Regions from separate parts of the Paenibacillus sp. J31P13 genome, predicted to be linked through region 1. Evidence: a T-box and tRNA genes for the amino acid it is inferred to sense, from the RefSeq annotation. Region 1 holds a T-box; the other holds one or more tRNA genes.
The links. The T-box of region 1 lies ahead of AC0YOD_RS18995 (valine--tRNA ligase). A T-box ahead of a tRNA ligase gene usually reads a tRNA of that ligase, here a tRNA-Val.

Region 1 (16,226 bases):
GCAAGCTGCCTGATCGCCACACCATGAAGCAAGAGGAGATTAATCAGCTTCTTGTAGATTTGGCTTTGGAGGGCAAGACTGTAACCCGTCTTAAAGGCGGTGATCCAACTATTTTTGGACGAGTTGGTGAAGAAGCAGAGCTCTTGTATGATAATGGCATTGAATTTGAAATCATACCTGGCATAACGTCAGCAATCGCTGTACCGGCCTATGCAGGGATTCCGGTTACTCACCGAGACTTAGCCTCTTCCTTATCCATTATTACCGGCCATGAAAGTCCGGACAAGCTTGATCGCTCTATTCACTGGGATAAAGTAACGAATGCGACGGGTACACTTATTTTTTTAATGGGTGTGGCCAAAATTGGCTATATTGCGGACCAGCTAATCAAACATGGCAAGCCGCCTCAGACACCTGTAGCGTTAATCCGCTGGGGAACAAGGGTTGAGCAGCGGACGATTGTTGGCACACTTGAGACAATTGAAGCAATCGTTAAGGCAGCGAATTTTCAGCCGCCTGCCGTTATCGTTGTAGGCGAAGTTGTCCTGCAGAGGGAGAAGCTGCAATGGTATGAGCGCAAGCCGCTCTTTGGTGTAAGAATACTTGTTACACGCGCAAGAGCGCAGGCAAGCGAGCTAGCAGACCAGATCGAAGCGCTTGGAGGCGAGCCTTGCGAATTCCCTGTTATTGAAACGAGGGAGCCTTCTGAGGCAGCGGCTGTCGAAAATCTTCGAGTGCAGCTTGAGGAAGCAGAAGCCTATCAATGGATCATTTTTACAAGCGTAAATGGCGTAGATTACTTTTTTCGCTGGCTGCGTAAATTTGGAATTGATATTAGAAGATTTCACTCCGCAAAAATTGCAGCTGTGGGTCCGAAGACAGCAGAGGCGCTTATACAGCGCGGTTTGACTATAGAAGAGCTTCCCCTTAAGTTCCACGCAGAGGGATTGCTGGAGAAGCTCGATAGCGAGCTCATACAGGGTGAACGTGTACTGCTGCCGCGTGGTGATCTAGCTCGTGAAGTGCTGCCGCGTGAACTGAAAGCCAAGGGACTTATACCTATTGAAATAGATGTTTATGAAACCGTACTAGCCGAGGATCAGGATGAATTTGCACTGGAGTGGCTGCGGGAGAAAGAAATTCACATGATCACATTTACGAGTTCATCTACTGTAACGAATCTGCTTGAGGTATTAAGACGGAGAGGGATCGCAAATCCAGTCGAGCTGCTCTCTGATATACCTATCGCCAGTATCGGTCCGCTAACGTCTAAGACTGTAAGAGATGCTGGCTTATCTGTAAGCATTGAACCTGAGGACTCTACACTGGATGCTTTACTGCTATCACTCGTCCAATTTCAGCAAACAAATAACCATGTATCGTAAGGAAGGAAGAGATTTTCATGCAATTTCCAACAGTTAGAAATCGTAGATTACGCCGATCAGCAGCACTTCGGAGTCTAGTAAGAGAAACGGTTTTGAGTGTAAATGATTTAATTTATCCGATCTTTGTTACCTATGGTCAAAATGTTAAGGAAGAGATTCCTTCCATGCCGGGAATTTATCATTTATCAATGGATTTGCTGGAAGAAGAAATCCGTGAGGTAGTCGCATTAGGCATTCAGTCCGTTCTCGTATTTGGCTTGCCTGAGTCTAAGGATGCTATCGGAACTTCTGCTTTCGATTCCAATGGCATTGTGCAGCAAGCCATCAGAGCTATTAAAAAATGGGCTCCTGAGCTTGTTGTCATTGCAGATACCTGCTTATGTCAATTTACGGACCATGGCCATTGCGGAGTCGTTCATGTGCATGAAGAGACAGGAGCAGCTGAAATTGATAATGATTCCTCATTGGATTTGTTAGTGCAAACGGCTGTTTCTCAAGCGGAAGCCGGCGCAGATATTATCGCTCCATCCAATATGATGGATGGCTTCGTACTCGCTATCCGCCAAGGTTTGGATGATGCTGGATACAGCGATATTGCTATTTTGTCCTATTCTGTAAAATTCGCTTCGGCCTACTATGGCCCATTCCGTGACGCAGCGCATTCAGCGCCTCAGTTCGGTGACCGGAAGACGTATCAAATGGATCCTGCTAACGTTCGCGAAGCGCTTCGCGAAGCAGAATCAGATATCGCAGAAGGCGCTGACATGCTTATGGTAAAGCCGGCTCTAGCGTATTTGGATATTTTAAGATTGCTTAAGGATAAATATAATTTGCCCGTTGCCGCTTATAACGTGAGTGCAGAATACTCCATGGTGAAGGCTGCAGCTGCGAACGGCTGGATTAATGAGCGTGATATCGTGCTCGAAACGTTGACTGGAATGAAGCGCGCCGGAGCAGATTTGATTATAACGTACCATGCCAAGGATGCAGCTCGCTGGATCAAAGGAGAGGAGTAAACCAATGAGTGAAAAGTCTACCCTTAGAAATGATGAACGGTCAGTAGAGGCATTTGCGAGAGCCAAAAAAGTAATGCCTGGCGGAGTGAACAGTCCAGTTCGTGCTTTCAAATCAGTTGGATTGAATCCCGTATATATGGATCATGGTATTGGCAGTCGCATCTATGATATTGATGGCAACAGCTATATTGATTATATTGCTTCTTGGGGTCCGCTTATCATGGGCCATGCTCATCCTGAAGTCATTGATGCGATCAAACGGACAGCAGAGAAGGGAACAAGCTTTGGCGCTCCAACCGAGCTGGAGACATTAATGGCGGAGCTCGTAGTTGAGCGTGTCCCTTCTGTTGATATCGTAAGAATGGTTAATTCCGGTACGGAAGCAACGATGAGCGCACTTCGTTTGGCGCGCGGATATACGAAACGGAACAAAATTTTAAAATTTGAAGGTTCTTATCATGGACATGCAGACAGCTTGCTCATCAAAGCGGGATCAGGGGTGGCCACGCTTGGCTTGCCTGACAGTCCGGGTGTGCCAGAGCATGTAGCTGCTCATACGCTGACTGTGCCTTACAATGATATCGAATCCGTAAAGCTAGCATTTGAAAAATTTGGCGAAGAGATCGCATGTGTTATCGTAGAGCCGATTGCAGGCAATATGGGCGTTGTGCCTCCATTGCCAGGTTTTCTTCAAGGGCTGCGCGACATCACAACGAAATACGGAACCATTCTTATTTTCGATGAGGTCATGACGGGCTTCCGCGTTGGTTACAACTGTGCACAGGGTCTGTACGGCGTAACACCAGATCTGACTTGCTTTGGTAAAGTGATCGGTGGAGGCTTACCTGTAGGTGCTTACGGCGGCAAGAGAGAGCTGATGGAGCAGATTGCACCTAGCGGTCCAATCTATCAAGCAGGCACGTTGTCAGGCAATCCGCTTGCGATGGTAGCGGGTTACACAACCTTGAAGCTGCTTACACCTCAGGTTTATGAGGGATTGGAGCGTCAAGCGACTAAATTGCAGCTTGGTTTTGAAGCAAATGCTCGCAAGCATGGCATTGCAAACACGATTAACCGTGTTGGGTCCATGGTTTGCCCATTTTTCACCGATACGTATGTCATTAACTTCGAGACAGCAAAAACATCGGATCTTGAGCGATTTAAGGCTTATTTTGCATCCATGCTTGATTTGGGTGTGAGTATAGCGCCTTCACAGTTTGAAGGAATGTTCGTCTCAGCTGTCCATACGGATGAAGATATTGAAGCAACAATAGCGGCGCATGATATAGCGTTCAGTCGTTTGTAGGAAGGTTGTTAGTTATGATAAATGGTGGAGTAAAGCGGAACGGGCAGTGGCTTGAGCTAGTATGGTCAAGTCTTGCTCTCTCGTCCCATACAAAAGCCATTGATCCTTATACGGAAAAAGCTTCGGCTCATACGCCGGAGCTTGCTCAGCCGCGGGCTGGCAGTCATCCGCATCTTGTGCGGCAGTGGCTGCTGGCCCGTTCTTTATTTCCGCAGAAATGGATCAATCGGTTGTTTTCAATTGGAGGCATTCAGCTCGAGGATGATACTCTTCGATTACTAGCTTTCCCAGCAGTAGATCCGCAGAAGGATCCTCTGTATCGCAAGGCGCTGATACCCTCTAAGCTAGAGGCACCTCAGGTGCTGTATGAGGATGATTTTTGCATCGTCTTCTTTAAGCCCGCAGGGATGCCTGTCCATGAATCAGTCCCTGGGGAGCTTGGGACTTTGGATGAAGCTGCTGCAAGACATCAGCTTCAGATTGGCGATCCCTTAACGGTTCGACATATCCATAGGCTGGATGATGATACGTCAGGTCCTGTTTTATACGCCAAAAACGATTTGGCTCAGTGGAAGCTTGATGAGGCTATGCGATTTAAAAATATTGATAGACATTATATAGCTGTCGTACATGGCAAAGGTATGAAGTCCTCAGGAACGGTTAATCTGCCCATTGGTAAAGATAGGCATCATCGTTCAAGGCGTCGTGTAACGGAGAGCGGCGAGCAGGCTGTTACCCATTATGAGGTTGTAGAAGTAGGTTCAGCCTTCACTTTTCTTCGAGTAAAGCTAGAGACAGGACGAACCCATCAAATACGTGTGCATATGAGTCATATCGGACATCCTCTCGTTGGTGATGCCTTGTATGGAGGAGATTCTCGTCTGCTTCCGCATCAAGCGCTGCATGGTGAAAAACTGCTTTTTCCCCACCCTTGGACGAATGAAATGATCGAAGCTTCAGCACCATGGCCGGATTGGTTGATAAAGCTTGCACAAAACGCTAATATCCGATCAAATTGATAGTCATGCTCCTGCCCTTCCAGCCATATAGATAAGTAGTGAATGTAAATGTTAGCCCAAGCATTCAGTATGAGAAGGGAGGACTTAGACGTGTCGGATCAAACGAACGGATTACGCTTTGATGTGTATGAACGCGTCCATTTGCCCGATGATGTTGCGGCAATCGACGAGTTGGAGGAGATTGAGCTAGTTCCGCGTATTCAAGTCATCGATCAAGGAGATCATGCTGTGCTGAAAGGGCAACTGCTCTTAAGCGGAGTATATAGAAGTCAAAATGATTTAGAAGCACCGCTTACGCTGGAGCACTGGATTCCCGTCGAAATTACGCTGCCTATGAATCGAATTACTCGGTTGGACGATATTTCGATTGAAATCGATAATTTTGATGTTGATTTATTATCATCTCGTACATTAAACGTAACAGGTGTCTTGTCCTTGCGTGGTATTTCGGCTCAACCCGTCCTAGAACAGGAGGAGGCATGGCGCGAGGAACCATTCACTGTGGTGCATCAACGTGAAATGAATGAGGATGCTGAAGGTTCAGAAGATGCAGAAGAAGCAGAAGAAGCAGAGGAAATCAACAGACAAACCGTCTACAATGAACAATCTTACATACCGGAGGAATTATACATTGCTGAGGAAGAGGAAGCCGAGCTTTCTTATCAGCAAGAACCGGAACCGTCGGATGAATCAGAGGCGATTGTCAAGATTTCATCAGCATCACCGGAAATTGGCTGGTCCTCATCAAATTTGTTTGCTTCAAATTCAGGTCGAAACAATGAAGAAGAGGCGACTGAAGAGGAAATCGAGCAAGCTGAGTTCCCAGAAGAGGAAGCCGTTCAAGAGGCAGACCGTGAAATCACAATAGCTTCACAACAAACAAGCAATGAAGGGTGGTTATCCAGCTCCTTTGGCGATATATCACCCGTGCAGACCGAATCTTTCAGCTCTCAGGCTGATGATAGTGAAGTGGATGGAGCTGCGTTTGAGAGACAAGAGCAGGAAAGGCAAGCAGCGCAGCTGCAAGAAGCAGAGCTGAGTCAAAGCTTTGAACAGGAGCAGGAACGGTTGCAGGTAAAAGAACCTGTAGTGGAGAAGCAAGAGCCTCGGATTGCGATTGCCAGCAAGCAGCCTGAACAGAGCGGAACGCCAGCACCAAATGTGGGTATACAAACACTGCTGCAGACGAGTAGGAGAGAGCAAGCTGCCCGTCAAGCAGCGGAGGATGTCGTTATAGCCCAGCAGCTTGCAGCCGAGGAAGCGCGAGTACAAGCATCGGGTGATGAGATTGAGTGGAAAAATCTTTTTCTTGGAAAACGGTCCGAGGATAATGAATTTAAGAAAATTAGGATGTGCATCGTGCAAAGAGACGAGACGCTTGATCTCATTGCCTTACGCTACAGCTTAAATCCAAGAGAGATCATATCTCATAACCGCTTGCAGGAATCAACTGTATCTGAAGGTCAATTGCTTTATATTCCATAGAAGCAAACCAGCTTCATTATTGTTATTGGAAAAGGTCCTAAAGCCTCGTTGGCTTTGGGATCTTTTTTTATAAGCAGGGATTTTAGCTTTACAGTTGTATGAAACACACAGTCATTTCCATTATTAAGGATAATGATGGAAAATACTGACCATAATGCTTATTAGAGCATGCAACTTAGGTTGACTAAGCCGTGCAACAATTGTATGATTAAGCATATATGTGTTTTAACGACGTTGAAGGGGAATAGTACGCAGCGAAGCCTTCAGAGAGTGGAACCGTTACGCTGAGAGGTTCTGCAGGATGTGACTGCTACGAGTCGCCCCGGAGTTGCCTGAACCAAGTAGGAGCAACCTGTGCTCCGCCCAATTTAGGCCGGCCGCAGCCGTTATCTGTTTGAGTGTCATGCGAATGCTTTTCGCATGGAACAAAGGTGGTACCACGGAAGCTAAACCTTTCGTCCTTTATGATAAGGGCGATAGGTTTTTTTTGTTTTTGTAGATCGATCTATGGAGGATGGAAATCATGTCAGAAAATCAAACGACAACGGCAATGCCGACGACTTATGATCCTAAGGCAGCTGAGCAGAAATGGTACGATTACTGGATGCAGGGCAAATATTTTGAGGCAGGAAAACGCCCAGAAGCAAAGCCGTATACAATTGTTATTCCGCCGCCGAATGTAACGGGCATGCTGCATATCGGGCATGCGCTTGATTTTACGCTGCAGGATATTTTGATTCGTACAAAACGGATGCAAGGCTTTGATGCGCTTTGGCTTCCGGGTTCGGATCACGCTGGTATTGCAACACAAACGAAGGTTGAGCAGAAGCTGCGCGAGCAGGGGATTACTCGTTATGATCTTGGGCGTGAAGCATTCCTTGAGAAGGTTTGGGAGTGGAAGGATGAATATGCGAATACAATCCGCCAGCAATGGGCCAAAATGGGCCTCTCTTTGGATTATTCAAGGGAGCGTTTCACATTAGATGAAGGTATGTCTAAAGCTGTACGCGAGGTGTTCGTTCGTCTTTACGAGAAAGGGCTCATTTATCGCGGTAAAAAAATAATTAACTGGGATCCAGCAGCACGTACTGCACTCTCGGATATTGAAGTTGAGCATAAGGAAATTAACGGTCATCTCTATCATTTGCAATATCAGCTTAAGGATGGATCTGGTTCCATTACGGTAGCGACAACTCGTCCGGAAACGATGCTGGGAGATTCCGCAGTAGCTGTTCATCCTGAGGATGAACGCTATAGTCACTTGATCGGAAAAATGATTGTTTTGCCGGTTGTTGGACGTGAGATTCCGATTATTGCTGATGAGTATGTGGAGAAGGAATTTGGATCAGGCGCTGTGAAAATAACACCGGCTCATGATCCGAATGACTTTGAAGTAGGACAAAGACATAATCTTCCTCAAATCATCGTCATGGATGAGACGGGAACGATGAACGCTGAAGCAGGTCCATACCAAGGACTTGATCGCGCTGATTGCCGCAAGCAGCTGGTGAAGGATTTGCAAGAGCAGGGTGTTTGCATTCGCATTGAAGACCATGTACATCAGGTTGGTCATAGTGAGCGAAGCGGTGCTATTGTTGAGCCTTACTTGTCAACGCAATGGTTTGTAGCCATGAAGCCGCTTGCCGAAGCTGCGATTGCCGCACAGAAAGCAGGCAAAGGCGTTAATTTTGTGCCGGAGCGCTTTGAGAAAACGTATTTGAACTGGATTGAAAATGTTCATGATTGGTGTATCTCCAGGCAGCTATGGTGGGGTCATCGTATTCCAGCGTGGTATGACGATGCTACTGGTGAAATGCATATTTCTCGTGAGGATATGACAGGGGATAATCTTCATCAAGATAATGACGTGCTCGATACTTGGTTCAGCTCTGCGCTATGGCCATTCTCTACACTTGGCTGGCCGGATCAGACTGAGGATTTGAAACGCTACTATCCAACGGATGTACTCGTTACGGGTTATGACATTATTTACTTCTGGGTTGCGCGCATGATCTTTACGGCGCTAGAATTTACGGAAGAGCCTCCGTTTAAAGATGTGCTTATGCATGGGCTTGTTCGTGATTCAGAAGGACAGAAAATGTCTAAGTCATTAGGTAACGGTGTTGATCCGCTTGAAGTTATCGAGAAATACGGCGCGGATGCCATGCGTTATATGATTTCGACGAGCAGCACGCCAGGGCAAGATTTGCGTTTCCGCTGGGAGAAGGTTGAGCAAGCTCGTAACTTTGCCAATAAAATATGGAATGCGTCGCGTTTCGCTCTTATGAATCTCGAAGGCGTTGAAGCCAAAGATGTTAATATCAACGTTGAGCTGGGCACAGCTGACCGCTGGATTTTGCATCGTTTGAATGAGACCGTTCGCGATGTAACTCGTCTAATAGACGGCTATGAATTTGGTGAAACGGGACGTGTACTCTATAACTTCATCTGGGATGATCTTTGTGATTGGTACATTGAATTCGCGAAGCTTAGCCTTTATGGTACAGATGAAGCAGCGAAGAAAGCGACACAATCGGTACTGGCTTATGTGCTTGACCGGACGCAGCGTCTTATTCATCCATTCATGCCGTATATCAGTGAAGAAATTTGGCAGCATTTGCCGCATGAAGGCGATACCGTTACACTTGCTGCATGGCCGGTATACGATACCGCTCTAGAAGCGCCTAAAGCGGTTAAGGAAATGGAATTGCTAATGGAGATTATTCGCTCCGTTCGTAATATCCGTGCTGAAGTGAATGTGCCGATGAGCAAAAAAATCGAATTGCTTATTAAGCCTTCTAGTGAAGCAGAAGCAGCCATTTTGTCACGAAATGAAGAGTTCATCAAACGTTTCTGTGGAACCTCACTTCTAGAAACGGGGATGCATATCAGCGCTCCTGAAAAAGCAATGACAGCAATCGTAACAGGAGCGGATCTATACTTGCCGCTTGCTGGCCTTATCGATATCGCACAGGAAATTATGCGTTTGGAGAAGGAGCATCAACATCTAAACACAGAGGTTGAGCGTGTAGAGAAGAAGCTTAGCAATCAAGGCTTCGTTGCAAAGGCACCTGCCAAGGTTATTGAAGAGGAACGCAGCAAAATGAATGACTACGCTGATAAACGTGATAAAGTTCTTGCTAGAATTGCGGAATTGCGCGGCTAGCATAGAGAAAACGGAAGAAGGATCGATAAGAATGACGGATCAAACAATAGAGCAGCGGCCACTTGAGCCGCTGCATTCTTACGCAGAAGCGGTTGATTGGATTACGGGGCTTATCCCATTTGGCATTCGCCCAGGACTTGAACGTATGGAAAAGCTGATGGAGCTTATGAACAATCCTCATCGCAGACTGAAGTTTATTCATGTTGCAGGCACGAATGGAAAAGGCTCTACTTGTGCGTTTCTAACAAGCGTGCTGCTTCGCAGCGGTTATGATGTAGGAACGTTTACCTCACCATACATTACGAAATTTACGAATCGCTTTCAATATAACGGTGCTGATATTGAAGAAGAGACACTGCTGAAGCTTGCAAATGAGCTTAAGCCATATGTGGATGAAGTAGCTGCAACAGATTTGGGATCACCAACGATGTTTGAAGTATCAACAGCGCTGGCGATACTATTTTATGCGACGGTTACCTATCCCGATTATGTGGTTTGGGAGACAGGGCTTGGCGGGCGTCTTGATGTAACGAATATCATTCATCCCGTTGTATCGGTTATTACGAATATCGGACATGATCATATGGATCGTCTTGGAAATACGATTGCTGCCGTTGCAAGCGAGAAAGCTGGTATTATTAAGGCTGGCATTCCGGTAGTAAGCGGAGTAACACAGCCCGAAGCGGTTGAGGTTATTAAACAAACGGCTGCGGACAAGAAAAGCTCGCTTTATTTGCTAGGCGAGCAGTTCCATGAAACAGAATTATCAGTTCGCGAGGATGAACAAAGCTTCCGTTTTGATAACTTGTTTCGCACTATCGAGCCGTTAACGATTACGTTAAACGGTGCACATCAGCGCACGAATGCGGCTGTTGCCGTCATGACGCTTGAGGTGCTTCGTCAATACAATGCTCTTGTAGTTGAAGATGAAGCTTTGGAAGAGGGACTTCGGCTTGCAGCATGGCCTGGCAGACTGGAAATGGTCTCGCAAACACCACGTATTCTACTGGATGGCGCCCATAACCCAGAAGGTGCGGAAACATTAGTGGCTGCGCTTAAAAACACATACAAGTATGATCGTTTACATCTAATGATGGGTATGCTGGAGAATAAGAATCATCAGGATGTGCTCAAGCATATACTACCAATAGTGGATACGCTAATTGTGACCGAGCCTGATTTTCGGATGAAAAAAGAAGCAAACGCTATGGCTGATTTGGTACGGGAAATGCGTCAGCAGCAGCCTGATGAGTATTCTTTCGAGCTGATAGTGGAGCAGGATTGGCATACAGCGTTAAAAAAACTACAACAGTTAACCGGGGATACGGATCTTGGAGTTGTGACAGGAACGCTATATTTGATAGCGGATGTTCGCTCTCGTATTTTGTATAACTCGGATTCTGAAAAAGGTTGGTGAACCGTCTTTGAATACGGCAGAACACGTTCATTTCATCGGAATCGGCGGTTACGGAATGAGTGCCATTGCCCGCGTAATGCTGGAAATGGGCTATAAAGTAACGGGGTCCGATGTCGCTCGTCAAGAATTAACAGAGAAGCTTGCAGCTAATGGAGCTAGTATTTTCATTGGTCATCAGCCAGAGCATGTGAAGGGTGCCGATTTGGTTGTTTACTCTACGGCACTATCTAAGGATAATGTTGAGCGTAAGGCAGCTGAGGAGCTTAACATTCCTGTACTTCATCGCTCGCAAATGCTGGCTAGGCTAATGAATAATGGCAAAGGAATCGCGGTTGCTGGTGCTCATGGCAAAACAACGACCTCTTCAATGATTGCTCTTGTCATGGAATCCTGCGATGCAGATCCCACTTACATTATCGGTGGAGAAATTGTTAATGTAGGAACAAATGCAAAAGCGGGGAAAGGTGAGTATGTCGTAGCAGAAGCAGATGAAAGCGATGGTTCTTTCCTTCATTACCATCCAACGCTTGCTATTGTTACGAATATTGAACCGGACCATCTCGAAAATTATGACGGCGATTTCGGCAAGCTTAAAGCAGCATATGTGCAATTTCTACAACAGGTAAAAGCGGGCGGGAAAGCGATTGTGTGCGCGGATGATGAGACGGTTCGCGAGCTGATTCCACAAGTGTACAAAGGAAATATCGATTTGTCACAGCTTGTTACGTACGGAATTGATGGCGATGCGGATTATAAAGCAGAGAATATTGTGCTTGGTGACCGCAAAGTATCCTTCACCATGACGTATAAAGGCTCATTGTTAGGTGAACTGGAGCTTTCGGTTCCAGGCCTTCATAATGTGTATAACGCTATGGCTACAGTCATTACTTGTCTAGAGTCCGGCTTATCCATTGAAAAGATTCAAGATGCGATTAAGCTGTTTAGAGGAGCTAAGCGTCGGTTCCAAGTGCTTGGTGAAATCAATGATATTTTAGTTATTGATGATTATGCTCATCACCCAACGGAAATCAAAGCGACGATTAGTGCTGCCAAAGCGACAGGAAAACGCATTATTGCGGTATTCCAGCCGCAGCGCTATACACGCACATTTTTCTTATTTGACCAGTTCAGTCGTGCATTTCCAGAGGCGGATGAGGTTATTATAACCGATATCTATTCGCCCGCAGGCGAGCTGCAAATAGAAGGAATCAACTCCGGCAAATTGGTGGAGCTAATCAAAAATAACAGCAACACCAATACGACGTATATTCCGACTAAGGAAGAAGTGCTGGCCTACTTGACCGAGCATGTAGCACCAGGCGATCTCGTGATCACAATGGGCGCAGGCGACATTTGGAAAGTAGCCGATTCACTCGCCAAATCCTTAAAGTCAAATCAATAAAATAAAGAAATACCCGAAATCCGTAATACCAAAATGCCCGATGATTCCCACATGGAATCGTCGGGCATTTTGTTTGATTGGATTGAGGAGGAATGGATGAGATTGGTATTATTCTGTCCTGAAGATAAGTGCAGAGAGCAGAGAGCAGAGAGCAGAGAGCAGAGAGCAGAGTGAAAAGTGCTACGTGCTACAAGTTCAAATAACTTCACATTATGAAACTAAACGACTCTAATGGGGTTCCTAAACTAACGCAGATTCAATTTATGAAACTAACAGTGAAGAATACAGAACGCTCCCCATAAAAATGACCAATTAACTCCAAACAATGAAACTAAACCTGAACATCCGCCTCGTTCTAAGGATTTATCTTCAAAAAATGAAACTAATAATGTCCCCAGCTACCTATAACCAACTAACCAACTAACCAACCACAATGTACACAAAACAGTAATTCCATAAAACTAACCTTAATACTTTAATCCCAACCACTCATAACAACAAACATCAACCGCCAACCACCATCCGCCAACCGTCACCGCCACCGGCAACCCCCACCTACTCTCATGCGCCCAGTAACTAATATATAAACGTTAAGCGTAATCCCGAAGGGATGCAGCGGTCCCTAGCAAAAGGCTGCTTAAACCCCGCGTCTAACTTCAACGTTAGTCCAATTGTGGGAGTCCAGAGGGTGCAACCCTTGGAGCCCCCTCTTGGAAGGGAGGGTATGGGTGGGTTCGAAAAGCCTTTGAAGGTTTGGTAACTAATATACAAACGTTAAGCGTAATCCCACAGTGTTGCAGCGATCCCTAGCAAAAGGCTGCTTAAACCCTACGTCTAACTTCAAAGTTAGTCCAACTGTGGGAGTCCAGAGGGTGCAACCTTTGGTGCCTTCCTTAGGAAGGGAGGGTTTAGGTGGGTTCGAAAAGCCTTTGAAGGTTTGGTAACTAATATATAAACGTTAAGCGTAATCCCGCAGGGATGCAGCGGTCCCTTGCAAAAGGCTGCTTAAACCCTGCGTTTAACTTCAACGTTAGTCCAATTGTGGGAGTCCAGAGGGTGCAACCCTTGGAGCCCTCCCTAGGAAGGGAGGGTATGGGTGGGTTCGAAAAGCCTTTGAAGGATTGGTAACTAATATACAAACGTTAAGCGTAATCCCACAGGGATGCAGCGATCCCCAGCAAAAGGCTGCTTAAACCCTGCGTCTAACTTCAACGTTAGTCCAATTGTGGGAGTCCAGAGGGTGCAACCCTTGGAGCCCTCCCTAGGAAGGGAGGGTTTGGGTGGGTTCGAAAAGCCTTTGAAGGTTTGGTAACTAGTTTACAACCGTTAAGCGTAATCCCGCAGGGATGCAGCGGTCCCTAGCAAAAGGCTGCTTAAACCCCGCGTCTAACTTCAACGTTAGTCCAATTGTGGGAGTCCAGAGGGTGCAACCCTTGGAGCCCTCCCTAGGAAGGGAGGGTTTGGGTGGGTTCGAAAAGCCTTTAAAGGTTTGATACGAAAAGCCTTTAAAGGTTTAACGAGAAGCCTTTGAAGGTTTGGTAGCAAGCCCTCTTAGGGCAACCCGGTCTAAATCTCTTAAATGTCTCATAGATTAAGACTAGAAGAATGGGACAAGGAGAGATTGATATGAACCAAAAAAATCGAATTACTTATCGTTTTGACCGAAAAGGACAGTCCATTCCTGAAAACAAGCCTACTTCTGATAATCAGCAGGAAATTGATTGGAATACAGCTGATTCTCATGCAAAAGATAATAGTAACACCTCTAATAATGCCGCAAAACAAAATGTGATTCCTCTTTATCCGGTTAAAGAACAGAACATTATAAGTGATGTAAACCCATGGAATAGTCCATTTCAAGAAGATATAGGTGCTTTAGAGCAGCTTATTCGGAATACAGACACCGTCAAAACAGACACCATCAAAACAAATGATTCCCTTCCAAAGGAAACAACTGCAGTAGAGGAGCCTTATTCTATCCCTTCCAATTCTAACAAGAAGAGAAGTCCGCTTATTCAAATCGAGGATCATAAATGGAGCAAAGAAGAGCGCTTCAAAATAGATTATTTGCCAAATGTTGATCCGACCTCGGATCATACCTATGAAATTGAAGATGAGTATAGCGAGGAACCACAAAAGAATCGTTATCAGCCGATGAGAAGAAAAACTTCAGCTAGAGGTGGCGCCTCATGGTTTAATGTGTTTTTGTCAGTTACAGGCGCACTGGCTACAGGCGCTTTGTTTGGTTATTTGCTTTTATCCCTATTTACAGGAGCGTCTATCTTTCCGAGCGGGTCGAAGGATAAATCCGATTCATTGCCTGTCATAGGGGGTTCTATAACCGATAATAATGAAACAGGTGCTAATGCAAATGAAAACGGAAAGGGTCAATCGGTGCAAGTGGATGATGTAAATAATGGGAAATCAGAACCGAATCCTAATACGCCGACCGTTGCTCTTACGGGAATTGATAAAACCTATTATTTTCTACAATTTGGAGTATTTAGCAATACAGAGGGTAGAGATGCAGCGATCGCTCAGCTTGCGGATAAGGGGCTTGCTGCCGCTGCATTAAATGGTGCTAAGGATTATCGTGTCTATGCAGGCATGGGAAGTGATCGAAGCAAGGCACAGGCGCTCAAGGTGCTTCTACCCGATATAGATCTATATATTAAGGAAGTAACGATTGCCGCACCAAGCAAGCTCTCTTACAGCGGAGATGTGAAGGATGCACAAGCCTTTTTCGAAGGGACAGGGGAGCTTGTTCAAATGCTTGATGAGTTGACGTTGGCACAGCTAGAGGGTCCTGCATTGTCAGCACTTAGTGAGGCAGCTGCGACTGCATGGGGTGAGAAATATCAAAAGTGGACTGAAAAGGCAGCTACGGTGCGAATAGGTTTAGAGGCGAGCGGTAAAGACCAATTTGACAAGCTTGTACAATCTATTAACGCAGCGGCTAAATCCATGCAAGAATATGACAAAAATCCGTCTAGTGCTCATCTTTGGAAGACGCAATCTAAATTAATGGAAGCTATTGTTATTCAAAAAAACTGGTTTGAGCCGTTAAGCGCATTGTAAACGAATAGTATCATGCGTATAATAGATTCAGGTGTCATATCATGGCGAGAGGCGTTGAAAGATGAAGAAAAACGGCTGGTTTCTTCTCATTTTTATCATATTGGGATTATTGGCTGGCGCTCTAGTAGCGCGATGGCTTACTCCAATACCAGGTATTTCTTTTTTGACTAAACCCATTGAAGCTTCATGGTCTCCTGCCATTGATTTATATGTGTTGAGCTTCAATATGTCGCTTCATCTCCAAGTTAGTTTGTTTAGCTTGATTGGCGCAATTATCGCGATATGGTTGTACCGTAAAATGTAGATCGTTTGTCGTTAACAGACAGACGTTCGTTAAGCATGAAGGAGCACAGTAAATCATATATGGAACCGCTAAAAGCACGCATTGAAACGATAAGCCGGCTCGTTCTGGCTTCTTCGTCACCGCGCCGGAAGGAACTGGTCGCATCTCTTGACCTTTCCTTGCCGGTTTATATTTTGTCCACAGACACAGATGAGTCTACGGAAGAAGGCTGGTCGCCTCTGCAAATCGTTGAACAGCTTAGTGTCCGCAAAGCAACAGCAGCTTTAAACCTGCTGAGGCAACAGAACGATATAGAGCCGTCGCTTATTATTGGTTCAGACACGATCGTTGTATTGGATGGAGAGGTGCTCGGTAAGCCCTCTGACGCTGAAGATGCGAAAAGTATGCTGAGACGTTTGCAAGGAAGAAACCATGAGGTATATACGGGCGTAGCCTGTATACAATCAACAAATGGAGAAGCCACTGTAGCTCATCGGATGACGAAGGTACAAATGAAGTCGTTAAGCGAAGATCAAATTGCTAGGTATGTTGCGACAGGGGAACCGCTTGATAAAGCAGGTTCATATGGAATACAGGGACTTGGCTCGACACTTGTCGAGCGTATAGACGGTTGCTATTTCACTGTTGTTGGACTGCCGCTGTCACTTC
Region 2 (16,226 bases), on a different contig from region 1:
TAAAATATCAACTGCCTTAATAATTTGCGGAATTTCTGCTGCTACAGCAGACGGAACCTTAGAATCCTGCTGATTCATAAGTCGCAGCATCTCTTCCGTTGTACATTCATCTATCATCAGCGTGTCCGGGTTAATTTCTTCCGTGGTCAATCCCGCAAGATACTGATCCATCGTCATCCTCCTTTACCAGTCTATTAATGAGAACCAAATCAGCAGATGTTATGATATCTCACATGACGATTTGTTAATTTTATTTTAACTGTCAGACCAGCTGTCCGTCAATACCTTTTGAAATAATATTTCAAAATAAAAATTTTTACTGTTTTTTTATTTTGTTAAATGGATAAAAAAAGACATCGGCAATAGAATGCCAATGTCTTTCATTTTTGCTGCAAAGGAGTTGATTCTCTAGTTACGATGCTTGCTAGATAGTATATTGTGAGTCTTGGATAGATACTTCTTCACATTCTGATATTCTGCGCTGGCTACTCCAGCAAACAAAATGTCTATGATGGTGAGCATAGCGATACGTGATCCCATAGCACCGCTCCTTATCGTTACCTCAGGTGTTGAAATGCTTAGGACGATATCAGCCTTATCCGCTAATTCGCTCTTATTATATTTTGTGATGGCAATAAGCGTTGCTCCGTTTTTCTTTGCAATTTCAAGTGTTTCAAGAATTTCGAGCGTATCGCCTGAATTGGAAATAAAGATAGCTACATCATCAGGACCTAGAAGTGTAGCAGCTGTCAATTGACTGTGTCCATCCGTATACGTATGGCACATCTTATTAATCCGCGAAAATTTCTGCTCTGCATCCTTACATACGAGTCCGGAAGCGCCGATGCCAAAGAAAACGATCCGATTGCTTGTGCGAAGCACCTTAACTGCCTGTGCAACCTCATTGCGGTCCAGAACGCTAAGCGTGTCTTCAATGGATTTAATATTATTGCGAGAGATGTTGGAAATAATAATAGACAGGTCATCTCCTGGTTGAATATCGGTGTACTGATCCTTCTGTTCATCATCCATTGAACCAAGTGAAGCAGATATGCTGACAATAAAATTTCGGTACCCGCTATAGCCCATCGTTTTACAAAAACGAAGGACAGAAGCATCACTAGTCTTACTCAACTGGGCTAGACTTTTAATCGAAAGATGAGGAATCTCTTCCAAATTATTCAACGTGTATTCCGCTACCATTCTCTCGACAGGAGTCAGGCTCTCTTTCATTTCCCGAATCTTGATCAAAATATTATCATTTATGGCCATATATTTACCTACTCACATTAGATTCTTTAGTATTAAATCAACTTTAACATTTATAATAAGGGTATTTATCTCGAAATACAAGATATTCATAAGAAACTTATGGTAATTTTTAGTTAGTCAAAGAATTTTTATTTTGGTTTTAAACTGTCATACTGAAATATAATTACGTAAATTATATCGACAAAAAAGCCGATATTATGAAGGTTTAGGAGCTGAATAACTCCAATTTTTCATAAATAGCGGCTTTTCCATTTCAATATCATATTAATTATTCACCTGATTTTATCAGACGCTCATGCAAGAAATCAACGATATGCATCGCTTCCATTTTATCCTTTGGCTTATACTTCTCAATGCCGAGCTTCATTTGCAGCAGACAGCCCGGGTTGCTGGTCAGCATATACCGAGCCTGCGTTTGATCAGCATGCTCCATCTTATGCTCCAGAAGCTGTCCAGCCATTTCTGGCTGCGTTACATTGTAAATGCCAGCAGAACCGCAACAGCGGTCTGCTTCCTTCATTTCAACGAATTGCACATTATCTATCCGCTTCATCAGCTGTCTTGGAGCACCGGAGCTCTTCATGGCATTACGAAGATGACAGGAGTCCTGATACGTAATCCGCAGAGGAAGGCTATCATTCTCAGACTTGTCTTGAGGTTCAGCGAATAAAGGAATTCGCCCCTTCTCCATAATGAGCTGACTAACGTCAATGACACGCGAAGCAAACCAGCTTGCATCCTCACGCCAAGTCTCATCTTCCCCAAGCAAATGATCATATTCTATGAGCAGCGCTCCGCATCCACCCGCATTCGAGACGATATAGTCAACGCCTGCGGCCTTGAAAGCAGCTATATTTGTCTTCGCTAATTCTCTAGCAGCATCCATTTCTCCGCTATGAGCGTGGAGTGCACCACAGCAAACCTGTGTCTCTGGAATGAATACCTCAAAGCCAGCTTCTGATAATAATTTAACAGTATTTACATTCGTTCCGGCGAACATAACATCCATAATACAACCTCTGAACAAGGCCGCTCTAGCGATTGGTGCTCCTTTAGCTGGGTAGAACGTGCCTAATTGCTCAATGACTCCGCGACCAGTAGCTTCTGGTAAAATGCTTTCCATCTCGCGCATATGCTTCGGAAAAAGACGCATCGCGCCTGTTCCTCTAGCAATTCGCTGCAAGCCGGACTTTTGATAGAGTGCAAGAGAGCGTCCAAGAAGCTTCAAGCGGCTGCGTTGCGGGAAGACGCCTTTAAAAAATAAGTTTCGCAAGCCAGTAACAGGCAAACTATGCTCAGCATGATCCTCAATAGCGTCTCGCGCTTGTTCAATGAGCTGTCCGTATTTCACATCAGCTGGACAGACCGGTTCACATGCTCTGCAGCCTAAGCAATGATTCATTTGATCCTTAAACATTTGATCAGGGTCCATCAATCCATCCGCAACGGCTTTCATAAGTGCAATACGTCCGCGCGGCGATTCAGGCTCTAATCCAGTCTCACGGAAAGTTGGACAAGCCGGCAGACAAAATCCACAGCGCATGCAGTTCGTCAATTGCTCATAATCCAACTTCTTAAGCAGCGTTCGCGACAACGGATTGCTATGCTCGATATTGGGCTTATTCATAACGTCACTGTTAGCCATGCTGAAGTACCACCCTTTTTTTCGTTTCTTTTGCAAAGATTTTACCTGGGTTCAATATATGATCGGGATCAAAGGCAGCTTTGATTCCTCTCATGACCTCCATTCCCGCTTCACCGACTTTCCACTCCAAATAAGGGGCCTTCACAATGCCGACGCCATGCTCACCGGTAATCGTGCCGCCTAGTTCAATTGCAGCTTCGAAAATATCAGCAAATGCAAGCTCTACCCGATGAATCTCCTCTGCATCTCTAGCATCGGTTGTCGCTGTCGGGTGAAGATTTCCATCCCCTGCATGGCCAAACGTAGCAATTGTGACATTATGTTTGCGAGCGATTTCATTAATGCGCAGCACCATATCCGCTATTTTGGAACGAGGAACGGTTGCATCCTCTAAAATCGTAGTAGGACGCAGACGCGCCAAAGCGGTAAACGCACTTCTACGCGCAGTCAATAATTTCTCTGCTTCCTCTCGGTTTGCTGCCACTTCGACGCGATCAGCCAGCTCTTGGATGCAAATTTCTCTAATACGTTCAATATCTCGTTCAACTGCTTCAGGATCACCATCCTGCTCGATCAGAAGAATCGCTTCCATATCCCGCGGCAAGCCCAACTTGGCAAAATCATCCACGACCCGAATCGTTGGATTATCCATAAACTCCAGCGTAGCTGGTATAATTTTGGATTCAATAATCTTTGATACGGTTCTCGCCGCACCATACAAGTCCTTGTACATGGCAAGCATAGTCTTCTTCGCTTTCGGAGGAGGAATAAGCTTAAGGGTTGCTTCCGTAATAATAGCCAGCGTCCCCTCTGATCCTACAAGAAGCTTCGTTAGATCATAGCCAGCCACGTCCTTCATCAGCTTGCCTCCAGTGCGAAGAATGCTTCCATTTGGCAGAACCGCTTCAAGGCCAATCACATAATCTTTGGTTGTTCCATATTTTAGACCGCGAAGCCCACCAGAGCATTCTGCGATGTTCCCGCCAATCGTAGAAATACGCATGCTGCTCGGATCGGGCGGATAGAACAATCCAAGCTCTTCGATATGAGCGGTAAACTCGGCTGTAATCATTCCCGTTTGGACTGTCGCTGTTAAATTCTCCAAGTCAACTTCTATAATCGCATTCATGCGATGCATAACCATGACTACCCCGCCCTGCGCAGGAACGGTGCCTCCACATAGGTTTGAACCAGAGCCCCTTGTCACAAGCGGAATTTTCTCTTGAGTCAGCACCTTCATAATTTCGGATATCTGCGCTGTAGATGCCGGGTAAATAACGCCGTCCGGCAAAGCCTGCAGCATAGGGGTACCATCATAAGAGTGCGAGACTAACGCCTCCATATCATCCCGATAATACTTTTCTCCGACAATCAATCGAAGAAGGCTAACAACGTGCGGACTCAACATTATTATTTTCATCCCCTTTTAAATACTAATCAGGTCATCTGATGACTTTACGTTGATTATAACTTATGATTAAAGTAGAGTATAGTATATAAATCAAAGTTTTTTGGGAGGCGCTGCTGTGCAGCCTATTAAAGTAGAGACTGAGAAAGGTTATGAAATCGTAACTCGGCTAATTCTTGGTCAAATTGAACAAGGCCAGCTTGTACCAGGACAAAAATTACCCTCTGTCGTCGATCTTTCGATCTCATTTGGTGTAGGACGATCTACCATACGGGAAGCGCTAAGCGCTTTGAAAGCGATGGGTTGGGTAGATATCCGTCATGGGGGCGGTACATTTGTAAGAAAGGTTCTTCCAACTGATTCGCAGCATGATACGGGAGATCCCTTCGTAGGAGCAGAGTCGGTAAGAGAAATACTGGAGGTTAGAAAAGTGCTGGAGACCGGTACTGCCGCACTTGCTGCCGAAAGACGAACCGATGACGATTTGAATAAATTACAAGCTATTTTGGGGAAAATGGAACAAGCAATGAATAATGACGATACTTATGAAGGCGAACGGGCTGATGTAGAGTTTCATAGCGCCATTGCTGCAGCATCCCATAACTCGCTTCTCATACAGTTAATGGATTCCTTATCTCAACGTTTGACCGAAACAATTGGTAAGACAAGAGAACTATGGTTCTTTGAGGATAAATCGTCAGCCTCACGGCTGCTCGAGGAGCATCTTCATATTTATGAAGCGATTTCTAATCGAAACCGTACAAGTGCTGTAGAACGAATCGAAGCACATCTCACTAAAGTTGAAAATGTCCTCAATAAATCATCTCATAAATAAGCGACGCAGCATTCTTTTCACTAAAAATCGACCGCTCATCTTCTGAGAGTAGCGGTCGATAGTCGCCAATCCGAAATTAAAATCCACATCATTCACCCTCAAATCGCTTTATCGGTATTTAAATAATCGTAATAAAAGATGTAATAAGAGCGCAACCCTTACCACCGACTACATGTACGATAGTTAAAGGGTCACGCTCAGTTCATATATAAGTATAGGATCTGCATGAATCCATATTGAAAGCACCTACTATTTCTTTTTGCGGTGTAATATTGATACTTCGGGTAAAATATTATCCGTTTGTGACTTTTCATTTCTTCCTTTCAAAATAGCCCAAAGTGCAACGCCATCCGCTACAATTACAAGAACTGCAGCGATTAAAGCAAGATCGTCTGCACTCAAACCATCCCCTTGGTTTCCGTTTCCAGACATAGGCGACTACCCCTTACATTAAACATGGTATGTATTAGCCTATGCGACTACCAAATATTTGATTGGGCGTTTGACAATATTTGCCCATGCCAAACCATTTCAATCCATATATTAGCTGTTAGAACGAATAGTTCAAATACTTATCTGCATTGCGAAGACTAGACCAAGAATCTGCACTTTCGCCGCCCTGATACCAGTAAGCAAAGCCAGCAATTCCATGCTGAAAGCCCGATTTATATTTTGCAGTCAGCGAACGCCCCTCTTCAAGCCACATACGATGCTGCAACCCGTCCTTCTGATAACTCGCTGTATATTGGTCTAAATAATCGTTCCAAACTGGTTTAATGAAGTGAGCAGCCATCAGCTTATTTTGTTCAATTAACGAAATATCTTTAGCGGATGCAGCGGACCCGTCTCCATTCAAGGTCCAATCTCTATTATAAAAAGGCAAAGCCAAAATGATCTTCTCGTTCGAAACCACTTCTATCAGCCTATCCAACGCTTTCTCGACAAATGGCAATGAGGCTACTGATCCTGCAACAGAACCCCCGCCCCAATGTTCATCGTAGCCCATCATCAATAGATAATCCGCTTGCATACCTAGCCTGGCATAATCGAATACATCCGTCCAATCCGTCCCTAGATCAGGTGAGACATTGACGATCAGCTTTGCATCTAATTTATCCAGCTTTTTGCCCAAATCGGTAATGAAAGTCGTGAAAAGGGTACGATCTACGGGGGCCATATTTTCAAAATCGATATTAAGACCATCTAGTTCATACTTTTGAACATACAGTGTTAAGTTATTGACGAGATTATTTCTAGAGAGCGTGTTAGATAAGACACGATGCGTCACCTCTTGATCGCTTCGATTGCCGACCATTGCCCATACTTTCCTTCCATATGTATGCGCCCATGTCACAAGCGAAGGTACCGTGACATCTGTCACCATGCCATTATCCCCCAGAAAATACCATCTCGGTGATAAAGTATTCACTTCAGAGTTAATGACGGATTGACGATATTCCGACGTTGTCTGATTATATTGCCAGCCTAAGTGAATAGGATCCGCCGTTCCCTTTCCTGTTTCTAACTCATATACCCAATTCTTGTTTTGCATAACACGATACAAAAGCATGGCAATCTCTTGTCTTTTAATAGCTGTATTCGGATGAAAATTCCCCTTCTCATCGCCCTTCATTAATCCAAGCTCTTGCATGGCCGCAACCGAAGTTACTGCCCAGTTCGAAATGGAGCTTCTATCATTAAATTGGAGCGTAATCCCTAGTCCCTTATTCATTTGTTGAAACGCCCGAGTCAACAAAACAGCAGCTTCCTGTCTCGTTATGGGAGATGAAGGAGAGAAGGTGCTGGCACTTGTTCCGCCAACTAACTGAAGCTGAACGGCTGCCTGAATCCATCCATAATACCAATCGGTTTGAGCAATATCTCGAAAAGAAGATATCGGGCTCGCGACAGGTTCTAGACCGAGCATACGACCAAGAACCGTAACAAATTCTGCTCGAGTCATTGACTTATTCGGTGAGAATTGCGTTTTCGTCGTTCCCGTTAATATATTTTTTTCATACAAAGATATGATTTCATTTTTCGCATAGCTGCTAGATATATCTTGAAATGGTGATCCCGCTGCCACTTGAGCTGAAACAGTAACAGGCTGCAATAGAACGAGACTGCCAAAACATATACATGCCATTAGCGCTGCATTTAATCGAGTCATAATCGATTTCAAAATAGATTCCTACTCTCTTATAAGAACATGAATCTACCCAGCTTATCAAACTATGATCTAGCATTCATTGTAAAAATATTGGATAGAATGGATGTTCAGGCACTTTAATCGTTCCTTCTGCCATTCCGATTAACTGAAAACTATTTTTGCTCTCCATCTAGCTTCGCCAACTCAAATCGTTTTGTTTATTGATTTACACAACTATGTGTGATAGTTTTTTACATATATTCCTATTTGATGATTGGATTGCGGGTGATCTTTCGTGTATGTATCAGACAACTCTTGGATCGGTTTTATTCATTTTCTTTTCTCATTATTTGATACTTTTCTATCAAAATATTTGTTCCTCGCACTCTTTTATGCACTACTGGGCATTGTTTTTATCTTTGTTTTCTTTAAAAAGCGTATGTTTGGAGACGCTTCTCCTAAGGTGAATGATGCTAAGCCTGCAACATTTCAACTACTCAAAGTAATGGAGAAGGTTCTAATTTGGGGCGTAATTGGCTTTATTGTCATTCAACTGATTAGAATTTATTTCATATAGTGATTCTTTTAAAATCCTAATGATCAATGTAAATAAAACAAACGGCAGACTAAGGGAAGTTCCTCGATCTGCCGTTTTGCATTGTTTCTATTAAATATTATTCAAATTATAAGATATGAAATGATAAACCATACATTATGAGATTGCTACACCCGCACTAGCGTAGCCTATCAAAGTACTAACTAAACCTCCGGCATCTGTTGCTGAGAAAACCAGTAACAAACGTGTTTCCGCAGTTACAGGAATATTCAAACCGCTATTAATTCCTGAACTCATCCCACCTACAGTAATAATGCTAGTGATAGTTGGAGAAAGTGTCACTTCAGCACCTGGTATTGGTGAAAAAATATTACTTGTTGCCGTAGAACTAAATAATCGTGCTACAACAGTTACAGTAGAACCTAAAAGTACCACTGAAGCTGTATTGCTAAAGGTAGCAGATATAGAAGTAATGGTAGCATTACGAGGAACTGAGAATGCAAAATTAAGAAGTCCGCCTCCTGCAATACTTGTAAGATTGATATTCCCTCCCACTAAAGCAATACCTGGAAGAGCTGTACCAAAACCTACTAGGCTTGTTAAACCTACCAATCCACCTAATACGGTGGTCATCTCAATTGGAACCCCTGAAGCATAAGGAATTATTGCACCTATTCCTGCTACTCCTGTTGCTCCCGCTGCTCCGGTTGCTCCTGCTGCTCCTGTTGCTCCCGCCGCTCCTGTTGCTCCTGCTGCTCCTGTTGCTCCCGCTGCTCCTGCTGCTCCTGTTGCTCCCGCCGCTCCGGTTGCTCCTGCTGCTCCTGTTGCTCCCGCTGCTCCGGTTGCTCCTGCTGCTCCGGTTGCTCCCGCTGCTCCGGTTGCTCCCGCTGCTCCTGTTGCTCCTGCTGCTCCTGTTGCTCCCGCTGCTCCTGTTGCTCCCGCTGCTCCGGTTGCTCCGTCTGCTCCTGTTGCTCCCGCTGCTCCTGTTGCTCCCGCTGCTCCTGTTGCTCCTGCTGCTCCTGTTGCTCCTGCTGCTCCGGTTGCTCCTGCTGCTCCTGTTGCTCCTGCTGCTCCGGTTGCTCCTGCTGCTCCTGTTGCTCCCGCTGCTCCTGTTGCTCCCGCTGCTCCTGTTGCTCCCGCTGCTCCTGTTGCTCCCGCTGCTCCTGTTGCTCCCGCTGTTCCGGTTGCTCCTGCTGCTCCTGTTGCTCCCGCTACTCCTGCTGGTCCCTGTGCTCCCACCGGTCCCTGTACTCCTGCTGGTCCCTGTGCTCCTACTGGTCCTTGTAATCCTGTTGCTCCTGTCGCTCCTGTTGCTCCCGCTACTCCCGCTGGTCCTTGTGCTCCTGTTTCTCCTGTAGCACCACCAGCTGGACCTGGCGCTCCTGTTGCTCCTGTTAGTCCAACAGCACCTTGAGGACCTCGAAATCCTTCTGGACCCTGATATCCTTCTGGGCCTCGATATCCTTCTGGACCTCGAGGTCCTTGTGGACCTTCAGGCCCTTGAGGACCTTGATGACCTTCAGGCCCTCTGCATCCATGACGTCCCCGCGGAACATTAACCAAAACTTTCTGAGTAATTTTCTTCTTAACAACAATGATACCATTTCCATGTTTTCTTCTCTTTGAACAGCTACTTGCAGTTGTTTTTCTTATACAACGTTTCTTGTGATTATTTGAGTGACTCAGTGAAAGCACCTCCTTATTATTTGCCTTATACTATGTTTGTACTCTATCTATTGATTGGGGCGGTATCTCCTCTAGTCATTAACTTTCCACTAATTTTGCGGAAATGTGTGTTTGGTATTCATATAAAAGCCTTCTGAATTGAAAGTAAGAATACTTGGATTTATTTGTAACTAGTGAAAAAAACTACACGTTAAGGATAGTCTTGTGATGATCGCAGAGAGATCCATGATTTTCACTTTGAAATTTTAATCGAACATTATGTATGAATAGATACTGATTAAACGGAAGAATTGATAAGCTTAGTAAACAAACCGGAGGATAGTGTGGAAGAATCAAAGAAATAAATTTCTATTACTAGTTAATCTAGAGGACATTTAAGTTAAAAAGCCCCGCATCTGCGGGGCTAGGGTATTGTTCTATTTGGCTTCCTCACTAAATTTATCACTTCGACGTGATGTACTATTTCAAGTACTTAACCAATGAATTCTTGAACCCATTCTCCGTTGTAATAAGCAATCCCAATTTGGGTAAAACTATCTTTTAAAATATTAGCTTTATGCCCAGGACTGTTCATCCAATCATTCATAACTTGCGTCGGGCTGTTTTGGCCTTTTGCGATATTCTCACCCGCTGAGCTGTATTGGATCCCGAACTCCTTCATCATATCGAATGGAGAACCGTGTTTCGGTGAATTATGATCAAAATAATTATTGTCGTACATATCCTTTGCTTTAACCATCGCCATTTTTGATAATTCGCTATTCATACTAAGGGATTTCAACCCCACTTTGGATCTTTCTTGATTTACCAAATCTAATACTTGCTGTTCAAACTGGGATTGGGACGTTTTTGTTGTCTCATCCGTTGTTGTTTTTGCCGGTGCTTGATTCATTGGATTTTTTACCGATGTTTGATCGCCATTTAACCAATCAAACCAATTTGAAGAAGATGAATCGGGTACTTGTTTCATCGAAATAGGTGATTTCCCATCCCTCGATGTAATTGATGAAGCTTGGGTCATATTAGATTTCGGTGCTGTGTTATGAGCTTTAGTCGTTTTAGTCTCAATACGTGTTTGATGAGGTGTCACTTGCTTTTGCGTCACGTTACGTGTTTGATGAGGTGTCACTTGCTTTTGATTCACGTTGTTATTAGCTGTACATCCAGTTATCAATAAAAGTCCTGCTAAAACAATAATTCTAAACATTAAACCCATCCCCCTCGATTGACGTTATCGAGTTTAAGATTCACTATTAGGTCATCATTTATTCTTCAATTTTCGTTCTTTGAATGTCCATAAATTGCGATCCACTCTTCAACGCCAGAAGCGACAGCTTTTCCTATGGCAAGTCAGATTTGCTTTTTATAAAAATTAGGTTAATAGTTAACTTAAGCTCCTGACCATTAAGCTTTAATGTAATTTGCAACAATACGGAGAACCAGTGCTAATTTTCCGATTTAATCCAATAAAATAGCAAAAGCACCCCCACATTAGGGGTGCTTTTTAGAGTTAGGCTTTCTCTACAGAAAGAAGCGCAATATAATACGCACTATTCGGTACTGCTAAATCAATTGGATATTTACCAGCATTGTTTTTGTATTGTTTTTTTACTCCCAATTCATTAATCAGTTCGCCGAAATAAAAATTACTATCCGCGATAATAGCAGTGTGTAAGGCTGTTTCACCTTTTTTGTTTTTCAATTGAGGATCAACCTTACCGTCTTTTAGAACCTTGTAAACATCAACATTATTTTCCTTAATGGCCAATTGCAACAAAGAATCTCCTGATTCCTCATCTTGACTGTTCACACTGACCTCTTTAGCGCCTATAGCTACTTTCAGTTTATTAGCATTCATCTGTCCATCAATACTAATTATCGCTTTTAGATTCTTTACGTATTTTACCGTAGTTTCTTGATCATCTTTTCCATCGGTGTTCCCATTATTTGCAGGATTAGTTGAAGTAGATTTCTTACTCAAACTGATCTGTGTATCTGTTAACCCCGTTACAGAGTAGCCCAAACCATCAGCGACAGTTCTTACTGGCAAGTATGTCCGACCATTCACTAGTAATGGCTTGTCAGTTAGAGCAAGTTGTTTTCCATCTACCGTAATTTTAACGTTCATTATTTTTGCAACAAGGTCAGTGTTGGCAGCTACAGCAACAGTTGAAACACTTAATGCTAGACCGAAAACCGCCCCAGCTATAAATGTAGGTAATTTTTTCATTGGTTAATCCTCCTATATAATAAAGTAGCAAACATCACTTTTCATTATAACGGAATATTTATCCAAGTGCATGTTTAATTTAAAACCATATAGTGAAGCGTTGAATTCTATAGGAGTATTGGATGTATTCGATAAAAAAACCAGATTCTTGGGCTTTTAGACGATTTGGGAATGATTCTGATACCAGTGACAGCCAACTATCTTTTATCCGGGATCGTGGTTTAATCACTTTGATTATAGGAGTTATTTTTATCTTAGGTGGAATACTCAACATTATTAATTGATGGAATTCCCAAGTCTTTGCCTACAACTTCATGGATTGCTATTCTTGCTCCGCTTGTTGTAGTCTTTGGACTAATTATCATTATGAAAAAATATGCTTTCGGGGATATGTTCTTTGATAGCGGCACCATAGTTATTTCTGAAGAAAATAAAAAGAACCCTTGCTGGACAAGGATTCTGTGTGTTTAAGTTATGGTGATCTGAACAGGGTTCGAACCTGTGACCCCTACCCTGTCAAGATAGTGCTCTCCCAGCTGAGCTACCAGATCATATTAGCGACAATTAATAATATATCAGGATTCAAAGGTGAAGTCAACGGTTTTTTCAGCTTTTTATTGGGTTATTTTACATATCGACGTTTTGGCTATACTAATAAAGAAGGGTCATATCAAATCATAAAGATGCAACAATTTACCTTATCCTCACGTCAATGTAAGTGCTGCAGCAAAAATACTAAGGGGTGATTTTATGAGAAAGCGATCTTTTCTAATACTGACTCTAGTCGCTATGATGCTTCTGACACTAAGCCAGACCGCATGGGCATTTAAGGATGTCAAAAATGACGCTAACGAACAAAAAATAATTGAGCTTCAAAAGCAAGGAATTTTAAAAGGCGGTAATAAAGATGAGAAATTCAATCCAAACGGTAAGTTGACTTATGCGGAAGGCATATCAATCATTGTCAAAGGCATGGGGCTTAATATTGACAACATTCGTTTCATTAAAAAACCGGAAGCTACTGATTACTTCCCGAATCTTAAAAATAATGCCTGGTATTCAGAAGCTTTCATCATAGCAAGCATCAACGGTCTTGATATTCCAAAGTCTGTTAAAGCTAATGACACGATGACTCGTGAGCAATTTGCCCACCACCTTTTTAAAGGCATTATCAAAAATGGCGATTATGCCTTTACTGAAATTTACATGATGCTTAAAGATGAAGGAGAAGTTAATAAGACCTACATGGATAGTATCCAAAAGCTGCTTATTAGCAAAATCGTAACCATTGATAAATCCAACAAGTTTTATCCTAAACAAGCTATTACACGCAGCATTGCAGCAGGCTGGTTATATGACGCTATCACCTTTGTAAAGGAGACTAAACCAATCGAAAACCTGCCTGAACAACCAAATCTGACATATAACTTAACCGTTACTCCAGTAAATGCAGAAGTGAACAAGGTTACTATAAGCGCACAAGTACCGCATCCTGGTTATGGAATCCGTATCTCCTCTATCGGTTTTGAAGGTAAAGAAGCTATCCTATACGTCGAAGCTATTTTGCCTGATCCAGACAAGATGTACCCGCAAGTGATTACCGATGTTCAAGTATCCACTTACGTTGATGCAGCTTACAAACCAGTTCTTCCTACATCAGCTAATTCGAGCACATCTAGTTCATCCAATCTAAAGATCATCACCGAATAAAGGAATAAGGCTTCTCTGCTTGTCTGATCCATTGATCTGACAGCAGAGAAGCCTTTTTTCAGTGCGATATTTCTTATTGCTCTTCATCAAACCAATTATAGAAGTTGTTGTTAATAAATTGTGCAACCAGCATATAGGGTGCCATTTCTTCAACATTCAAGTCTTCCTTGCCTCTAATTTGAAAATAAAGCCACAAAGCGATCGTATCCGTAAATGTAATCGGATCATAATCGGTTCTGCTCATTAAATCCGCGATTAAACCCATACAATCTTCGAAGGCTGCCTCGCCATCCAAATCAAACTCATTAATTTTTATTTTGAAATACGTATAGAGAATAGGATATTCTTTGTTTCGTACTAGGGACTTACTGAATAAGGAAGTTGAAAAGGCAGCAACTAAAATACCAAGCTTCCATCTTCTTTCTTGCTCGCTAATCGTGTGATCCTGCTTAAATCGTTCTATAAGATCACTATATAGATTCTCTTTTAAAACGTCGACTTGTGCAAAAAGCAATCTTGATTTTTCCTTAAATAAAGATTCTTCTTTATGATTTGAGAACAAATGATATCCCCCTTCAAAGCTGGAACTGTTATGAAGTCTATTATATCACAGGTCGATTGCATTTTATAAAACCGCTAACGGCAGCATTATTGCAAAAAAAGAAGAAGGAGAAGCTCCCTCTTCTTTTTTATATGTATGGATTATTATGTGCCAAATACCTGATCATCGGTCCGCTGATCATTCGTATCTACCGAAAAAAGATAATTTCCAGAGCTATGTCTTTTTCCATGAATCCAATATCCCTCATACGTTGTATTGTCTGACATCTCCTTCATAATGCCATGTCCATGCATCTGGTCATTCCGCCAATCTCCTCTATACTCCCAGCCGCTCGCATAGCGACGATAATAGCCTTTACCATGTCGTAAACCGCACACCCATGATCCTTCATAGCGATCCCCACCAGCTAGATCGAATGTTCCTTCGCCATGAAAAACACCATTCAACCATTTCCCGCTATAGCTGTAACGCTTGAATTTATCCGTCAATTTCCCAGTACCTTGAGGCATTCCCTCATGCCACTTCCCAACATACTGCAGTCCGTTATTGAAAATCACAACGCCATAGCCATGGGGTTTACCGAGCTCTTGCTCTCCTGTATATACATAACCATTCGATTGGTTCATTCCTTTAAATACATCTCTTATGCACGTTATAGCTTGATTGAAAACTTCTGTCATTAGGCACCATCCTTATTTATAATAAATAAGAGTATATGGCAATCCGTCTAAACATTCTGTCACAAGGTGTTGTCGTTTAATATTTTTTATTAGACAAAAAACTACGTTCTAAAAAAAAGAAAGTTAGGACGCTATCAAAACCAACCTAATCTTCATAAAGCACATGTGCAAGATGTTGATACAGCTTTGCGCTTGCTTGCTTCAAAGGGTAATCGGAAGCTTTGCATAACAAGCCTAAAGTCATATCTATGCTCCTGTTCATCTTGCGTATTGTTGTTCCTGCTATTTCCGGCTTCAAAGCAATCTTTGGTACGAGCGCAATGCCTAATCCACTTTCAACATAAAATTTCAAAGCCGTCATACTCCCAATCTCCATCGTATCGAGCGAAATAATGCCAGCTTCCTGCAAAACCATCTCCAATTTCTTTCGATACGGACACGCTGCTGCTGTGATAAGGAGTCGATGAGCCTGTAAATCATGAGCTTCAATGACCGTTTTTTGAGCAAGTGGATGATCCGAAGGCATCAAAAGTACAAACTCTTCTTTAAATAACGGTTCAAAGTATAGCACTGAACCGAGATTAGGCGTCGAACATAAAGCCAAATCAATTTCCCCATTCAGAAGCTTTTCACTCAAAGCAGGGGTGCTTGCAATATCTAACGAGATTTGAATGCTTGGGTATTGAGCGATGAAACGTTTTAAAATTTCTGGCAAGCGATAGCTTGCATTTGGCTCCGTCACCCCCAAACGAACACTCCCCGCTTCTCCTAACTCCATATCCGACAAGCTTCGTTGCAGTTGATCCATTCGTTGTACGATATCTAAGCTTTGTTCATAAAACAGTCTTCCCGCTTCTGTTAATTGAATTTGTTTGCCGCGTGCAAGGAGTTGAACGCCCAAATCTGCTTCAAGCTTCTGTATTTGCATCGTTACGGTCGATTGCGCGTAATTCATTTCTTCTGCAGCTCGATTAAAACTCCCATATTTCACAATCAAATGGAATGTTTTCAATGTTTTTTTATCCACATTTATACCTCTTTTTAAACCATTCATTTTTTTGAATTGAATCATCATTTAATTCAATTATACAAATCCTTTTTTGAGAAGTAAAATTTAACTATCATATCTTTCATTAAGGAGCTACCCTATGAACTTGAAAAACAAAGTGGCCATTGTTACTGGCGGAGGTACTGGAATTGGAAGAGCAACATGTCTCGCTCTTTCCCGTAGAGGTGTAAAGGTAGTGGTGAACTATTCACGTTCCACATTCGAGGCAGAAGAAACGGTTGAAATGATTAATAAAGAAGGCGGTCAGGCTTTCATCTATAAAGCAGATGTTTCTATAGATAACGAAGTAAGATTGATGTCCGATGAAGTGGTTCAGTGTTTTGGAGCGATTGATTTACTCGTAAATAATGCCAGTATAACCTATCATATTCCGATTGATGATTTAGAAAGTGTGACAGAGGAATCCTGGGATAATCTATTCAAT

Region 2: it encodes a tRNA-Val, which carries the amino acid that the T-box ahead of AC0YOD_RS18995 (valine--tRNA ligase) is inferred to sense. The anticodon was not compared.

What each region holds. Positions count from the first base shown of each region.
Region 1 covers NZ_JBWDNR010000005.1:375,806-392,031, forward strand. Annotated here, with positions in the region: gene cobA (uroporphyrinogen-III C-methyltransferase) at 1-1,385, shown strand, start outside; gene hemB (porphobilinogen synthase) at 1,403-2,401, shown strand; gene hemL (glutamate-1-semialdehyde 2,1-aminomutase) at 2,406-3,707, shown strand; gene AC0YOD_RS18985 (RluA family pseudouridine synthase) at 3,722-4,726, shown strand; gene AC0YOD_RS18990 (LysM peptidoglycan-binding domain-containing protein) at 4,817-6,211, shown strand; T-box leader at 6,437-6,677, shown strand; gene AC0YOD_RS18995 (valine--tRNA ligase) at 6,735-9,377, shown strand; gene AC0YOD_RS19000 (bifunctional folylpolyglutamate synthase/dihydrofolate synthase) at 9,409-10,794, shown strand; gene murC (UDP-N-acetylmuramate--L-alanine ligase) at 10,802-12,196, shown strand; gene AC0YOD_RS19010 (SPOR domain-containing protein) at 13,823-15,274, shown strand; gene AC0YOD_RS19015 (DUF4321 domain-containing protein) at 15,336-15,578, shown strand; gene AC0YOD_RS19020 (Maf family protein) at 15,638-16,226, shown strand, end outside.
Region 2 covers NZ_JBWDNR010000001.1:517,970-534,195, reverse strand. Annotated here, with positions in the region: gene murQ (N-acetylmuramic acid 6-phosphate etherase) at 1-171, opposite strand, end outside; gene AC0YOD_RS02175 (MurR/RpiR family transcriptional regulator) at 409-1,272, opposite strand; gene AC0YOD_RS02170 ((Fe-S)-binding protein) at 1,541-2,917, opposite strand; gene AC0YOD_RS02165 (FAD-binding oxidoreductase) at 2,910-4,325, opposite strand; gene AC0YOD_RS02160 (FadR/GntR family transcriptional regulator) at 4,444-5,160, shown strand; gene AC0YOD_RS02155 (hypothetical protein) at 5,410-5,592, opposite strand; gene AC0YOD_RS02150 (S-layer homology domain-containing protein) at 5,711-7,330, opposite strand; gene AC0YOD_RS02145 (exosporium glycoprotein BclB-related protein) at 8,022-9,428, opposite strand; gene AC0YOD_RS02140 (CAP domain-containing protein) at 10,024-10,758, opposite strand; gene AC0YOD_RS02135 (ankyrin repeat domain-containing protein) at 11,062-11,781, opposite strand; tRNA gene AC0YOD_RS02130 (tRNA-Val) at 12,257-12,332, opposite strand; gene AC0YOD_RS02125 (protease complex subunit PrcB family protein) at 12,532-13,491, shown strand; gene AC0YOD_RS02120 (hypothetical protein) at 13,565-14,053, opposite strand; gene AC0YOD_RS02115 (MORN repeat-containing protein) at 14,197-14,733, opposite strand; gene AC0YOD_RS02110 (LysR family transcriptional regulator) at 14,879-15,760, opposite strand; gene AC0YOD_RS02105 (SDR family NAD(P)-dependent oxidoreductase) at 15,882-16,226, shown strand, end outside.